One region of the Mesorhizobium sp. M0119 genome, then DNA from elsewhere that is predicted to be linked to it. Evidence: riboswitches for the same ligand, from Rfam matches in the RefSeq annotation. Region 1 holds a riboswitch; the other holds the start of a gene.
What was found. Region 1 has a riboswitch for cobalamin ahead of metE (5-methyltetrahydropteroyltriglutamate--homocysteine S-methyltransferase). Riboswitches for the same ligand answer to the same signal wherever they lie in the genome.
Positions count from the first base shown of each region.

Region 2: linked by a shared signal. The riboswitch ahead of NKJ40_RS16240 (DUF1636 family protein) and the one ahead of metE (5-methyltetrahydropteroyltriglutamate--homocysteine S-methyltransferase) in region 1 are both predicted to bind cobalamin.

Region 1 is NZ_JAMYTU010000034.1:362-7,539, reverse strand. It holds gene NKJ40_RS24440 (dihydrodipicolinate synthase family protein) at 1-414, shown strand, start outside; gene NKJ40_RS24435 (FMN-binding negative transcriptional regulator) at 401-811, shown strand; partial or broken gene metE (5-methyltetrahydropteroyltriglutamate--homocysteine S-methyltransferase) at 765-3,109, opposite strand; cobalamin riboswitch at 3,205-3,405, opposite strand; gene NKJ40_RS24425 (hypothetical protein) at 3,960-4,214, shown strand; gene NKJ40_RS24420 (helix-turn-helix transcriptional regulator) at 4,532-5,365, opposite strand; gene NKJ40_RS31960 (MFS transporter) at 5,418-5,723, opposite strand; gene NKJ40_RS24410 (transposase) at 5,964-6,626, shown strand; partial or broken gene NKJ40_RS24405 (adenosine kinase) at 6,659-7,178, opposite strand, start outside.
Region 2 is NZ_JAMYTU010000015.1:33,389-40,566, forward strand. It holds gene NKJ40_RS16215 (NADH-quinone oxidoreductase subunit D) at 1-359, opposite strand, end outside; gene NKJ40_RS16220 (NADH-quinone oxidoreductase subunit C) at 360-962, opposite strand; gene NKJ40_RS16225 (NuoB/complex I 20 kDa subunit family protein) at 968-1,549, opposite strand; gene NKJ40_RS16230 (NADH-quinone oxidoreductase subunit A) at 1,540-1,905, opposite strand; gene NKJ40_RS16235 (winged helix-turn-helix domain-containing protein) at 2,241-3,440, shown strand; cobalamin riboswitch at 3,470-3,673, shown strand; gene NKJ40_RS16240 (DUF1636 family protein) at 3,712-4,146, shown strand; gene cobW (cobalamin biosynthesis protein CobW) at 4,143-5,183, shown strand; gene cobN (cobaltochelatase subunit CobN) at 5,202-7,178, shown strand, end outside.

The sequences.
Region 1 (7,178 bases):
AATCCGACAGACAAGGGCGATGCGATCAAGAGCCATCTGGCCGACCAGAGGCGCACTGTGCCGGAAGGGTTCTCGATCGGCTACAGCGGCGACTGGAACGCCGCAGAGGCCATGATCGCCGGCGCCCACACATGGTACAGCGTCCTCGCCGGCATCCTGCCCGAGGTCTGCGTGAAGATCGTCACGGCGGCGCAACAGGGCGATGCGGCCGAAGCGCGACGGATCGATGCCACGCTTGCGCCGCTCTGGAGCCTCTTCAAGGAGTTCTCGAGCCTTCGCGTCGTCTATGCACTTGCCGAATTGCTCGACATTTGCCGTGCCGACCCCCCGCGTCCCATCCTGCCTCTGCCCTCAGCAGCGAAGCGCCAGATCGCCGCCGCGTTGGAACGCTTGCCATCGGATGTCAACCGGTGAACAGCGAAGCCGGCGGCCAGTGAAGGAACCTGTCATGTATGTACCCGCGCATTTCGATGAACCGAGCCGAGAAGTCCTTTACGAACTGATCGAGAACAGCGCACTTGGCATGCTGATAACCCATGGCCGGAGCGGTCTCGACGCCAATCACATCCCCTTCGAACTCGACACGTCACAGGGAGAAAACGGTTCCCCTTATTCCTGCGCGATTAGTACGTGCCGAAGGAAAGTGCACTTTCTCGCTCGAGTGACTTATTTCAAAGGATGTGATCGCGTTTTGGCACATTCACAGGCCGACATGCGGCAGCCGCTAACTCACCACATGGTGAGCAACCAGGAAACCTTCCGGCCTACACTTTCTCCCGGAGCGCGCGTGCTGCAGCAACCATGTTCATGAGGGCAGGGCGGACCTCCTCCCACTTGCGGGTTTTGAGGCCACAGTCCGGGTTTACCCACAGTTGGGCATCGGACAGTCGCTCGCGGGCAAGCATGACGAGATCCGAAATCTCGCCGACTTCCGGGACCCGTGGTGAGTGAATGTCGTAGACTCCGGGCCCGATTTCATTCGGATATTTGGAGCTCGTGAAGGCGTCCAGCAGTTCCATTTTCGAGCGCGACGTCTCAATCGAAATTACATCCGCATCCATTTCGACGATCGCGTCGATGATCTCGTTGAACTCCGAATAGCACATGTGGGTATGGATTTGAGTCGCGTCCTTCACACCCGTTGAGGCGATCCGGAAGCATTCGACAGCCCAGTCGAGATAGTCTTTCCAGTCAGACTGGCGCAGTGGCAATCCTTCGCGGAACGCCGCCTCATCGATCTGGATCATCCTTGCGCCGGATCTTTCGAGGTCCGCCACTTCATCGCGGATGGCGAGCGCGATCTGGCGGCAGGCTTCGGAGCGGGGTACGTCGTCGCGAACAAAAGACCAGTTGAGAATGGTCACTGGGCCTGTGAGCATTCCCTTCACAGGCTTTTCCGTAAGCGACTGGGCGAATTGCCACCAGCGCACCGTCATCGGATTGCGCCTCGATACGTCGCCGAAGATAATGGGGGGACGCACGTAGCGGGACCCATAGCTTGTACCCAGGCATGCTGGGTGAAGGCGAAGCCGGACAGTTGCTCGCCGAAATGCTGTACCATGTCGTTTCGTTCGAACTCACCGTGCACCAGCACGTCCAGCCCGATCTCTTCCTGCCAGCGAATTGCAGCCTCGATCTCCTTCTTCAGGAAGGTCTCGTAGTCGACATAGCTCAGCTGGCCCTTCGCATGAGCAGCCCGCGCCCTGCGTACCTGCGGCGTCTGCGGGAAGGACCCGATGGTCGTCGTCGGGAACGGCGGCAGCCCGAGCGTGCCGGCCTGGACTCTGGAGCGCTCGGCAAAAGCGCTCTCTCGTCGCTTCATGCTGTCGTCAATGCTGGCGATCCGCCCCTCAACAAGCGGGTCATGGATCTTCGTGGATGTCAGGCGAGTGGCGGCAGCCTCGGCAGACGCTTTCAACGCGCCTGCCACCGCATCCCTGCCTTGGGACAAGGCCCGGGCAAGCAACACCAACTCGTCGGTCTTCTGGGCCGCGAAGGCGAGCCACGACCTGATGTCCGCGTCGAGTTCCGTCTCCATGCGCAGGTCGATCGGCACATGCAGCATCGAGCAAGAAGGCGCGATCTCGACGCGGTCCAAGGGCCAGCCGGCGACGATCGGTTTGATGCGGTCGAGAATGGCGGGCAGGTTCGCACGCCAGACGTTGCGGCCATCGATCAAGCCAAGCGAGAGCACCAGATCCTTCGGTGCGAGCCGACCCACCGTTTCCAGCTGCTCGGGAGCGCGCACGAGATCAATATGCAGCCCGGCCAGGGGCAGAGAAACCGCGGTTTCGAGATTGTCTCCCAGCGGCCCGAAATACGTAGCCAGCATGATTTTCAACTCGGGCGCGGCTTTTGACAGCTGGCCATAGGCGAATTCGAACGCAGCTCGTTCGTTCGGGTTCAGATCGAGGACAAGCGCTGGCTCATCGATCTGCACCCAGTCGGCTCCCGACAGCTTCAGCCTCTGCAGGAGTTGCTCGTAGACGGGCAGCAGCCTCGGCAGGAGCGCGATGGGATCGAAGCCTTCGGCAGGCGATTTCGCCAGCTTGAGGAAGGTGATCGGTCCAAGGATGACTGGGCGTGTGTGAATGCCGAGAGCTTTAGCCTCGAGGAAGTAGTCGACCGGTTTCGTCGACGAGAGGGCGAACGTCTGATCATCGTCGAGTTCCGGCACAATGTAGTGATAGTTGGTGTCAAACCACTTGGTCATTTCCATCGCGGTTACATCAGGCCGATGAGCCGCCTGCTGGTGACCAGCGTGTCCACAATCCTCCGTCTGACCCTGGTTGCCGCGCGCCATTGCGAAGTAGATGTCAAGTGGGACCTCGCCGCTATTCCAGCCGTAACGGGATGGAACGGCGCCGACCATGGCTGCGGTGTCGAGCACATGGTCGTATAGCGAGAAGTCGTTCGACGGGATTTTCGACACGCCGCGATCGTGCTGCTCCTCCCAGCTAGCGGCACGGAGCGCCTTCGCCGTCGTGAGAAGGTCAGCGGCGGAAGATTTTCCGGACCAGTAACTTTCAAGCGCGAATTTCAATTCTCGCCGACGACCGAAGCGCGGCACGCCGAGCGTTGCTACAGGAATTTGCTGAGAGACAGTCATGCCATACCCCGATGGTTGGGGCGTCGGTGACAAGGAAGGCGCTAGCAGGCCGGCACGAACGCCAGGCTGCAGCGGCCACCGAGACACCCCGCCCGTGGACGTAATTCGCCGTGGCAGGTCTCCTGGCTCGCGGGGTCATAGCCTCTACCCGTCTTCCCAAGGCTATTCGCCTCAGTGACATGAGTGGGGTTGGCTCGCCGCTAACAGTTGCGGGGGCAGCGCCGGCTTCGCACCGGCTTCCCTCTTAGCTCCGCTGCGGCAGCACCGTACGGAGAACCACGACGCGGGAGACAATTACAGCAGTTCGCTTCTTTGTCAACGCCGCATAAAGAAATGTTTATGTCGTTATGTTAATTTTCGTTGGCATGTTCCAAAGGTCGCCTCGAAAGCGAAAACTGTGGAAGCCTTGAGCGGCCGGTAAATCAAAGCAATGACGCACGGCGCCCTTGTCCAGGAGGATAGGAGTTCGTCGGCTGCCGGCAGCAAACATACCGGCAAGCGCCGTGGTGCTGCTTAGCGCATCATGCGAACCACCTCGGCGTCGAACTTCGGCTCCGAGGTTCCGACCGCTTCGTTGGTGATCTGCTCGCGACCATATTCGGCTCAATGGCGAGGCTGTTGCCCATGTGGAAGCTGTTGGCCGTGATGCCCTCGGTGATATGACACAACGATTTCGGGGGGAGCACACCGAGGCCAGGCGCAGCGGCGTGTTGCGAAGTGATCGAGGCCAATGTCTCGAACTGCTTGTTCGCAGCCCACCGGCTCAAGGTAACCCGGCTCAAACCACCGGGCCAGCTCAAGTCCTGTCCAAATGAGGCCTGAGCGGCAAATCGTCGTGCACGCGCACGGTTTGGCGTTCGATCTTGTGATGCGTCTTGGGCGGACAATCGCCACGGTGCAGCGCGCAGAAGCGGTCCCCAATTGGGAAGCCGAGGGCGGTGAGGGCAAGCCAGCGCCACAGGCGGAAGGGGACTTGGACCTGTTTGCCCTGCTGGACCACAAGTTCGCGACACAGGGCCTCAAGGAGAAGACCAAGAGTGATTATGCGCGGGACCTCGCCAAATTCATCAAAAGCAGCGGGCAGTCAAAGTTCGGCGCCGATTGACATGGAGATAGCCATCGCGGCGGACCGCCCAGGCGGACCGCAAGCCGGAATACAACCGGGTGCAGGCGGCCAAGCTCGTCCACAAGATGGCGTCGGGCACACACCGGCGATGGGAGAGCGGACCATGGAGTGCAGGAACTTCACGCCTATCCACGCTCCCGTGGACGTGTCCTGCGGCACATCGGCAGCGATATTGAGGAGGCAGTTGAGCTTCTGGTCGAGCACACTTACCTGCCACTACCTACGCTTAACGTCATCTCGTACTGAAAACGCACCACGCAAGGTCGAGATGTAACATGCGCCCTTCGTGGATGGTTCTAAGCTTCCTCGGGCGCGGTCAATCTGTGATAACGGTCGCTTGGAACCTCCATCACCACGACGCGATCAAGGTTGGCGTATCGCGCTCGGTAGTAACCTTCTTCCTCCACTTCGGCGAAACTACACTGGGGAACGTCAAAGGTCGCAGCTTCCAATCCGAAGAAAGTCGTAGCGGTTTCTTCATCCAAGAAGTTCCACTCATCTTCTCCGTCGTCATATGTGACGCGAACATAGGAGGCCATGCGCACGGCTTCCTGATCACCCATCTCTGCGATGATGGCATCGCATTCTTTCTTCAGCTTTCCTGAAACCTCACCCTTATCCCAGTCATCCAAAGCCCGATAGATTTCTGGATGATAATACTCTGGCATCTCCTCTACATCGTCACCGATAAGCTCAATGGTGCGGACATATTGCGGATTTATCAAGAGTATTTTGTTGTCAAGGCTCCAACAATACAGCCATGGCCTGCTTGTGTTATTTCTACGCAGATTATGAAGTTCCTTCAACTGACGTAAAATCGATTCACGCCCCTTTTCATCGATAGGATATTGGCGGCTGCCAACAGTCGTCTTGATTCTGAGCGTGCCGTATCGCGTTTCGGCATCGGCAATTGCAAACGGGCTCGTGCGCCACTCCTCGACATCAATCTTCCAGCCCAGCAGCTCCTCGACCGTGCATTTCAACGTGAGACAAAGGTCCTTGATCTGCTCGACGTTCAACTGCGTTTTGCCTGTTTCCCAACGGGCCACAGTCTGTTGCGTCGTTGCCATCTGCTCTGCCAAATCTTTTTGAGTCATGCCCAGTCGAACCCTAAGCTCTTTCATGTTCATAACTCACCTCGCGTGTTCAACACACGCATCGTGGATGAATTAATCTAACACGTCAAGCGTGTTCAAAATCGCAGCATGTGTTTTTAGGGCGTCTTCGAGGCTCCGGCAGCCGTTCGTGACCACTTGCGCAAGACACAGGGCTGGTACACAGCACGAATGGGCGATCAAAAATTACTGCTGCGATGCTCGTCATCAGCCAAGCTGCCGCCGCACCTTCCACTAGGGTGCCAAGGTTCGAAATGAGTGCAGCCGACCATAGCGAACGGAAGGTCTTGTGCTCAAAAGGAACGAAGATGTTCTCTTCGCCATTGTGGGAAGCCTCGGGATTGACCGCGGGGCTGGATTTGTTTCGCCTCACTCAACCATGGCCTCGCCGTACAAGCCAAGCTGCCACAGTGCGCGCCTGCTAACCCAGAAAATTTGGCGGCCTTACAGGCATGCGCAGGACGTGCGAAGCCGCTCAAATCTCCCCAGATGGTCAGCCATCGAAGACCGGCATCACTTGCCCGTTGAGCGGCTATACGATAATGCTCCGCGCTAAGCAGGAAGCGCCAAAAAATTCGAGCGGCGACTTCATTCTCCTATTCAGGAAGGAACTATGAGGCGGCAGACGCGACCATTCACCGTGGAAATCAAACAAAAGCGCAATTATCAAAAATCCGCACGTTCCATCTGGGGCAATTTCGACATCGCCGCGGCGATGGCCGAGACAACAAAGGAAGTCGAGCCGTTAAATCGTCAGCTTGTTGACTCTACTGTAGTGGCCCTTGATGCTGAACCTTTGCACAAACCGCGAGTGGAGCATTTCATGGCCAATCCCCTGGAGACCGAGTCAGCAGTAGTTCATAGCGAACCGGCAGACAAAACGGAAACGCCAAAACCGAAGACGAGAGCGCGGCGGTCGAGGAAGCCAGAAGCTGAGGCGAGCGCGCCTGCCAAGCCGATATCCGCGACCACTGAAGCACCGCCGTCAGCGCGAACGGGCCGAAAGAGCTACTCCGCGAAGGATCGTGCCCAGAAGCTGGCGCAGATCGAGACCTCGATGGGCGGCGGCGCTACTCTCAAGAGCGCGGTGAAGCAAGCCGGCATCTCGGAACAGACATACTATCTTTGGAAGAAGGCGGCGGCGCCTGCGGCGGACAGTGACGGGCTGAAGGATCTCGTCGCGCTCGAGGAAGAAAACAAGCGGCTAAAGAGCCTGCTTGCCGATCGTCTCCGCAAGGAGAATGCGGAACTGAAGAAAAGGCTCGGGCTGGATTAAGGAGGGTGGGCAGCTGGTTCTTGGCTCGCCACCTACAGCAGCCCCGCCTGCTCGGCCTCTCTGCGCAAATTCTGGCGTGGCCTTGGGCCGATCTGCTGGATGACCAGGCCGGCCGCTAGCGAGCCGAGATCGCCGCACTGCTTCAGGCTGCGGCCTTGCGTGTAGCCGTAGAGGAAGCCGGCGGCGTAGAGGTCGCCGGCGCCTGTGGTGTCGACCAGCTCGCGGATCCTGGTCGCATTGATGGTCACGGTCTCGTCGCCGCGCACGATCACCGAGCCCTTTTCCGAGCGGGTGACGGCGGCGATCTTGCAATCCTTGCGGATCTGCGCCAGCGCCTCGTCGAACGACGCGGTCTGGTAGAGCGACTTGATCTCGTGGCTGTTGGCAAAGACGATGTCGACGGTGCCGGAGCGCATCAACTCTAGGAATTCGTCGCGGTAGCGGTCGACGCAGAACGAGTCTGACAATGTCATCGACACTTCGCGCCCGGCGGCATGGCCGTCTGCCGGATCGCCTCCTTGGCGCGCGGCGGGTCCCACAGATAGCCCTCGA
Region 2 (7,178 bases), on a different contig from region 1:
GCCTGCGTCGTCACATTGAGGATGTGCGACATGATGCGGCCGATCTCGGAGTAGAGAACTCGAATAAGCTGTCCGCGCTTCGGCACCTCGATACCGAGCAGCCGCTCCGCGGCAAGCGCGAAGGCATGTTCCTGGTTCATCGGCGCGCAATAGTCGAGCCGGTCGAGATAGGGCACGGCCTGCAGATAGGTCTTGTGCTCGATCAGCTTTTCCGTGCCGCGATGCAACAGCCCGATATGCGGATCGACGCGATCGACGACTTCTCCGTCGAGCTCCAGCACGAGGCGCAAAACGCCGTGCGCGGCCGGATGCTGCGGGCCGAAATTGATGTTGAAGTTGCGGACGGAGGTTTCAGCCATTTACTGCTTTGCCTTCTCATCTCCCGGAAGCACGTAATCCGTACCTTCCCACGGAGACAGAAAATCGAAATTGCGGAATTCCTGTTTCAATTCCACCGGCTCGTAGATGACGCGCTTGGCCTCGTCGTCGTAGCGCACCTCGACGAAGCCGGTCAGCGGAAAATCCTTGCGCAGCGGATGGCCCTCGAAGCCGTAGTCGGTCAGGATCCGCCGCAGATCCGGATGGCCTGAAAACAGCACGCCATAGAGGTCGTAGGTCTCGCGCTCGAACCAGTCCGCGCCGGGATATATGCCGGTGATCGACGGCACCAGCGTCTCTTCGTCGGCCTGGACCTTGATGCGGATGCGGATATTCTGCCTCGGCGACAGCAAATGATAGACAACGTCGAAGCGCTTTGCCCGCGACGGATAATCGGCGCCGCAGACGTCGATGATCGAGATGAACTGGCATTTCGGGTCGTCGCGCAGGAAGGTCACCACCTCGATCAGGTCGCGCGGCTCGACCGAGATGGTGAGTTCACCATAGGCGAGCACCGCCTCGCCGATCCGGCCGGTCAGCTTCTCGCCGAGATAGGTCGAGAGGTCATTCAACGCCTGGGTCATGACGCTCACCGCTCGATGGTGCCGGTGCGGCGGATCTTCTTCTGCAGGAGAAGGATGCCGTAGAGCAGCGCTTCGGCGCTCGGCGGGCAGCCGGGCACGTAGATGTCGACCGGCACGATGCGGTCGCAGCCGCGCACCACCGAATAGGAATAATGATAATAGCCGCCGCCATTGGCGCAGGAGCCCATCGAGATGACGTAGCGCGGCTCGGGCATCTGGTCGTAGACCTTGCGCAGCGCCGGGGCCATCTTGTTGGTCAGCGTGCCGGCAACGATCATGATGTCGGACTGGCGCGGAGACGCGCGCGGCGCGACACCGAAACGCTCGCTGTCATAGCGCGGCATCGAGGTATGGATCATCTCAACGGCGCAGCAGGCGAGACCGAAGGTCATGAACATCAGCGAGCCGCTGCGCGCCCAGGTGATCAGCGCCTCGGTCGAGGTGACGAGAAAGCCCTTGTCGGCGAGCTCGTTGTTGATCTCCAGGAAGAATGGATCGTCGGACCCGACCGGCCTGCCGGTGTTGGGGTCGATGAGACCCTTGGGCTTCGGCGCGACGAGCGTGCCGGAATTGTCGCTCAATCCCATTCCAGCGCTCCTTTCTTCCATTCATAGGCAAAGCCGATGGTCAGCACCGCCAAAAACACCATCATCGACCAGAAACCGAGCATGCCGATCTGGCTGAACGACACTGCCCACGGAAACAGGAAGGCCACCTCCAGATCGAAGATGATGAACAGGATCGACACCAGGTAGAAGCGGATATCGAACTTCATGCGGGCGTCGTCGAACGAGTTGAAGCCGCACTCATAGGCGGAAAGCTTTTCCGGATCGGGGTTGCGGTAGGCCACCAGGAACGGTGCGGCGAGCAGCGCCAGCCCAACGATCAGCGCCACGCCAATGAACAGGACGATGGGCAGGTACGAACCTAAAAGTGCGTTCATGCTGCAGTTTCCGTTGGCGGCCAATCCACTCTGATTACAGCACCGGACCCACTTGCGGAAGCGTGACAGTTTAACCACTGAACCGTCTTAAGGGGGCTCTATGCTGCAACGCGGCGAGGGTTAGCGCAGCGCTTTCGGCGAAGCAAGTCAAACCTTGTTCAAATCGCGGTGCTGGACGGCATATCCGGGAAAACTGGTCCGATCCGCTCCTGTTTGATTTCCTTCACTTTTCACTCCACTTTTCTCTCCTGACATGGATGCCGCCAAAACCCTGCTAGCATGGCGCGGAATCGCAAGTCATTTTCTCTGTCTCACGTCATCAGGATACCGCCTTGATGAAGGAAAAAATCTCGCTTCGCATGGCCCGTCGCATTGCGCTGGCGGCACAGGGATTCAATGACCCGCGCCCCAGCGGCACGCCCGACCGCCGGCATCTGGCCAGAGTGCTTGCCCGTACCGGCCTCCTGCAGATCGATTCTGTCAGCGCCGTGGTGCGCGCCCATTATATGCCGCTCTATTCTCGACTTGGCCCCTACAAGCTGGCGCTGCTCGACGCCGCCGCCGTAACGCGGAAGCGCATGGTCTTCGAATATTGGGCGCACGAAGCCTCCTTCCTGCCGGTTGAAACCTATCCGCTGATGCGCTGGCGCATGCAGCGGGCCGAGCGCGGCGACGAAATGTACAGCGGACTGGCCAAATGGGGCCGCGAGCACGCCGCCTATATCGAAGACATCTATCGCGAGGTCGCCAAACGAGGCCCGATCGCGGCGTCGGCTTTCGAAGGCCAGAAGGGTTCGGGCGGCTGGTGGGGCTGGAGCCATGCCAAGCACGCCTTCGAATGGCTGTTCTGGGCCGGCCTTATCACCACGGCGCATCGCCGCGGCTTCGAACGGTTCTACGATCTGCCGGAGCGCGTACTGCCGCCAACGATACTAAGTCTGCCAACGCCCGCTCCCGAGGACGCTCACCGCGAATTGCTGCGCATCTCCGCCCGCGCCCATGGCGTTGCGACGGCAGGCGACCTGCGCGACTATTTCCGCCTCTCGCCCGCCGATATCAAGGGCCGCATCGAGGAGCTGGTCGAGGCTGGCGAGCTGTTGCCGGTGAGCGTCGAAGGCTGGAGCAAAACAGCCTATCTCCACAAGAACGCCCGTTTGCCGCGCAGGATCGAGGGGCGCGCCTTGCTCGCGCCGTTCGATCCCGTCGTCTTCGAGCGGTCGCGCACCGAGCGGTTGTTCGACTTCCACTACCGCATCGAGATCTACACGCCGGCCGAAAAGCGCCGGTATGGCTATTATGTGCTGCCGTTCCTGCTCGGCGACAGCATCGTCGGGCGCGTCGACCTCAGGGCCGACCGTCCGGCCGGCGTATTGCGCGTCCATGCCGCCTATGCGGAGCCCGGTGCCCCGCCACAAACCGCTGCCGAACTCTTCGAGGAATTGAAGCTGATGCAGGGTTGGCTCGGGCTTGAGCGCATCGAGGTGACAGCTGCCGGCGACCTTGGCCAGCCGCTCGCAGATATCGCCGCGTCATAGACGTGCGTTGACACGACTGCCTTCACAAGCCTAAATCCGTTCCAGACGGTCCCCTGCCCGCAACGGCAAGGGCCAAGAGGGAATGCGGTGCGAAATCTCGATTTCAAATCCGCGGCTGTCCCCGCAACTGTAAGCGACGAGCCTCGGCCGAAAACCACTGGGATATTCCCGGGAAGGCGGCACCCAGGCGATGACCCGCGAGCCAGGAGACCTGCCGTCTAGGACATAAGAATCCGATCGCCTGGCGGGTTTTCCGGGCAAGGAGCCTGATTTGGAACGCGACAGCAGTTTTTCGGCTGAGACAGCGGATTTATTGTCCGGCCATGGTGATTCCCCGGCCGGCATTACCGTCATCGTCTGCTCGTCCTGCCGTGACGAGACCGGTTCGGACGCTCATCCCCGCGCCGGCGAACTGCTCGCCGAGGACACGCGCCGCGCCGCTTCCAGCGAAAACATTAAAATCCGCACCGTCGAATGCCTCGGCAATTGCAAGCGCCGGCTCAGCGCCGCCATACTGCGCGACGGCTGCTGGAGTTACGTCTTCGGCGACCTGACTGCGACCAGCGGCGCCGATCTCGTGACCGGCGCAAAGCTGTTCGCCACCTCGACGGATGGGCTCATTCCATGGCGCGGCCGTCCCGATTGCCTGAAGCGCGGCCTGGTTGCCCGCATCCCTCCCCTTGACCTTTTGAAGGACTCGATATGACCGCTGCCTCCCTTTCGCGCGTTCCCTGCACCGTCGTCACCGGTTTTCTCGGCGCCGGCAAGACGACGCTGATCCGCCATTTGCTCGAAAACGCCAAAGGCAAGCGGCTGGCCATCATCGTCAACGAGTTCGGCGACATCGGCATCGACGGCGAGATCCTGAAGGGCTGCGGCATCGACACCTGCCCCGAGGAAAACATCGTCGAACTGGCCAATGGCTGCATCTGCTGCACCGTGGCCGACGATTTCGTCCCGGCGCTCGACCAGATCCTGTCGCTGACGCCGAGGGTCGACCATATCCTGATCGAGACGTCCGGGCTGGCCCTGCCCAAGCCGCTGGTCCAGGCCTTCCAGTGGCCATCGGTGAAAAGCCGCGTGACGGTCGACGGCGTCATTGCAGTGGTCGACGGACCGGCGCTGGCTGATGGCCGCGTCGCCAACGACATGGACGCCCTGCAGGCGCAGCGCGCGCAGGACGAGACGCTCGAACACGACGATCCGGTCGAGGAAGTATTCGAGGACCAGCTCGCTTGCGCCGACCTGATCATCCTGTCGAAGAGCGACCTGATGGACGCAGCCGGCTCGGCCCGCGCCAATGCCGTCATCGGCAAGCACGTTGCGCGGGCGGTGAAGATCGTGCCGACTTCGCAAGGCAAGGTCGACCCGTCGGTACTGCTCGGCCTCGGCCTCGCCGTCGAGGACGACATCGAGAACCGCAAGACCCATCACGACGACGAGCTCGACCACGAACATGACGATTTTGACTCGTTCGTCATCGACATCGCGTCGGTGTCCAACCCGGACGAGCTCGCACAACGCGTCGCCACGGCGGCGGAGGAGGAAAACGTGTTGCGCGTCAAGGGCTTCGTCGAAGTCGGCGGCAAGCCGATGCGGCTCCTGCTGCAGGCCGTCGGTCCGCGCGTCAATCACTATTACGACCGCGCCTGGACCGCTGAAGACGATCGCCGCTCGCGCCTTGTCGTCATCGGCCTGAAAGGGCTGAACCGGCCGGCGATCGAGCGCATCCTCGCCGGCTGACCCCAGGTACGAGCCGCGATGCATATCCTCACCACCACATCCGCCTCGCTCGACGATCTCGCCGAGCCTGTCGATCTCAGGCAAACGCCTGCGGATGTCGTGGCGCTGTCCTTCACCGACAGCGACCTGTCCGGGCTGGCGACGGCGTGGAAGGCAGATGCGGACCGCCTGCCGTCGATGCGGCTCGCCGCCTTGCGCGACCTGCGCCATCCGATGTCCGTCGACCTGTGGATCGACAGCGTCGCCCGCCACGCCAAAGTTATCCTGGTCCGCATCCTCGGCGGCTATGACTGGTGGCGCTATGGCTGCGACCAGCTTGCCGTTGTCGCGCGAAATCGCGGTATCAAGCTGGCGCTGCTGCCGGGCGAGAGCCACGACGAGGATTTGCGGCTGATCGAAGGCTCGACGCTGCCGCGCCAAGAGCTTGACGCCTTGCTCGGCTATTTTCGCGAGGGCGGGCCGGCAAATTTGGCGGCGCTGGTGCAGAGATTGGCAAGTCTCGCCGGATCGGGTACGGCGGTAGCCGAACCGGTCAGCGTGCCAAAGGCGGGATTTTACGAGCCGGGACGCGGTGTCGTCCCCCTTCCCCTTGAGGGGAGGGTCCGGCCGCAGGCCGGGGGTGGGGTCCTCTCTGAAGCGCGCCGACAGAAAAAAACGTCGAGCACTGCCGCGACGACCCCACCCGGCCCTTCGGGCCACCCTCCCCTCGAGGGGGAGGGAGACGTCGTGCCAATCCTGTTCTACCGCTCGATGCTGCTCGCCGCCGACGTGGCGCCCATCGATGCGCTTTTCGAAGCCCTGCGCCACCGCGGCATCGCCCCCGTTCCTATCTTCGTCGCCAGCCTCAAGGACCCGGCATCGCTCGCCTTTGTCGAAACCGCGCTCGCAACCCTGAAGCCTGCCGCCATCATCACCGCCACAGCTTTCGCCTCGGGTGCCGAGCCTGGCGTCGAAACCCTGTTCGACCGCGCCGGCGTGCCGGTGTTCCAGGTCATCGTCGCAACCACCCGCCGCGACATCTGGCAAACCAATCAGCGCGGCCTGGCGCCCGCCGACCTGGCCATGCATGTCGTCTTGCCCGAGCTCGACGGCCGCATCCTGGCCGGCGCCATTTCCTTCAAGGGCGAAAGCGAAACCGATCCCGCATTGGCCTTCCGCGCCTTCGCCAACCGGCCAGAGCCCGACCGCGTCGCGCAGGTGGCGAACCGTGTCGAAGCCTTCGTTCGCCTGCAGCGGACGCCGCGTGCGGAGCGCAAGCTCGCCATCCTGATCCCCGACTATCCGAGCGCCCCCGGCCGCACCGGCTATGCCGTTGGCCTCGACGTGCCGTCCAGTGTGCTGGCGATGCTGCATGACCTCAGCGAACAGGGCTACGCCGTTGAAGGGATTCCGCAAACGCCGCGCGAGTTGCTGGAGAGGTTAGAGCGCGGAGACGACGGGTTGGCCTTGCACGATTACATCGCATTTTCGGCAGAACTGTCGACGGCAGCAATTGCTGCGGTGGAGGCGGCATGGGGTAAGGCGGATGATGAGACAGGTTCGCGCGAGGCACTCCTCTCTGTCCTGCCGGACATCTCCCCCTCAAGGGGGGAGATTGCGCTGTTGTCTCCGCTTTCGCCAATTACCGAGGGCGTTAAGGGAGAGCCGGCAGCGGAACTGCCAATCTCCCCCTCTGAGGGGGAGATGTCCGGCAGGACAGAGGGGGGTGTTCAAGCGCCTGCCGCCGCAAAATTCCCCTTCCGCGCAGCCACCTTCGGCAACGTCACCGTGGCACTCGCACCTGACCGCGGGCGCTCAGCCGACCGCCGCGCCGACTATCACGACCCGACGCTACCGCCGCGCCATGCGCTGATCGCCTTTGGCCTCTGGCTGCGCAAGTCGCTCGGCATCCATGCAATTGTCCATGTCGGCGCCCACGGCACGCTGGAATGGCTGCCCGGCAAGACCGTCGCGCTCAGCGAAAACTGCTTTCCCGAAATCGTCACCGGCGCCCTG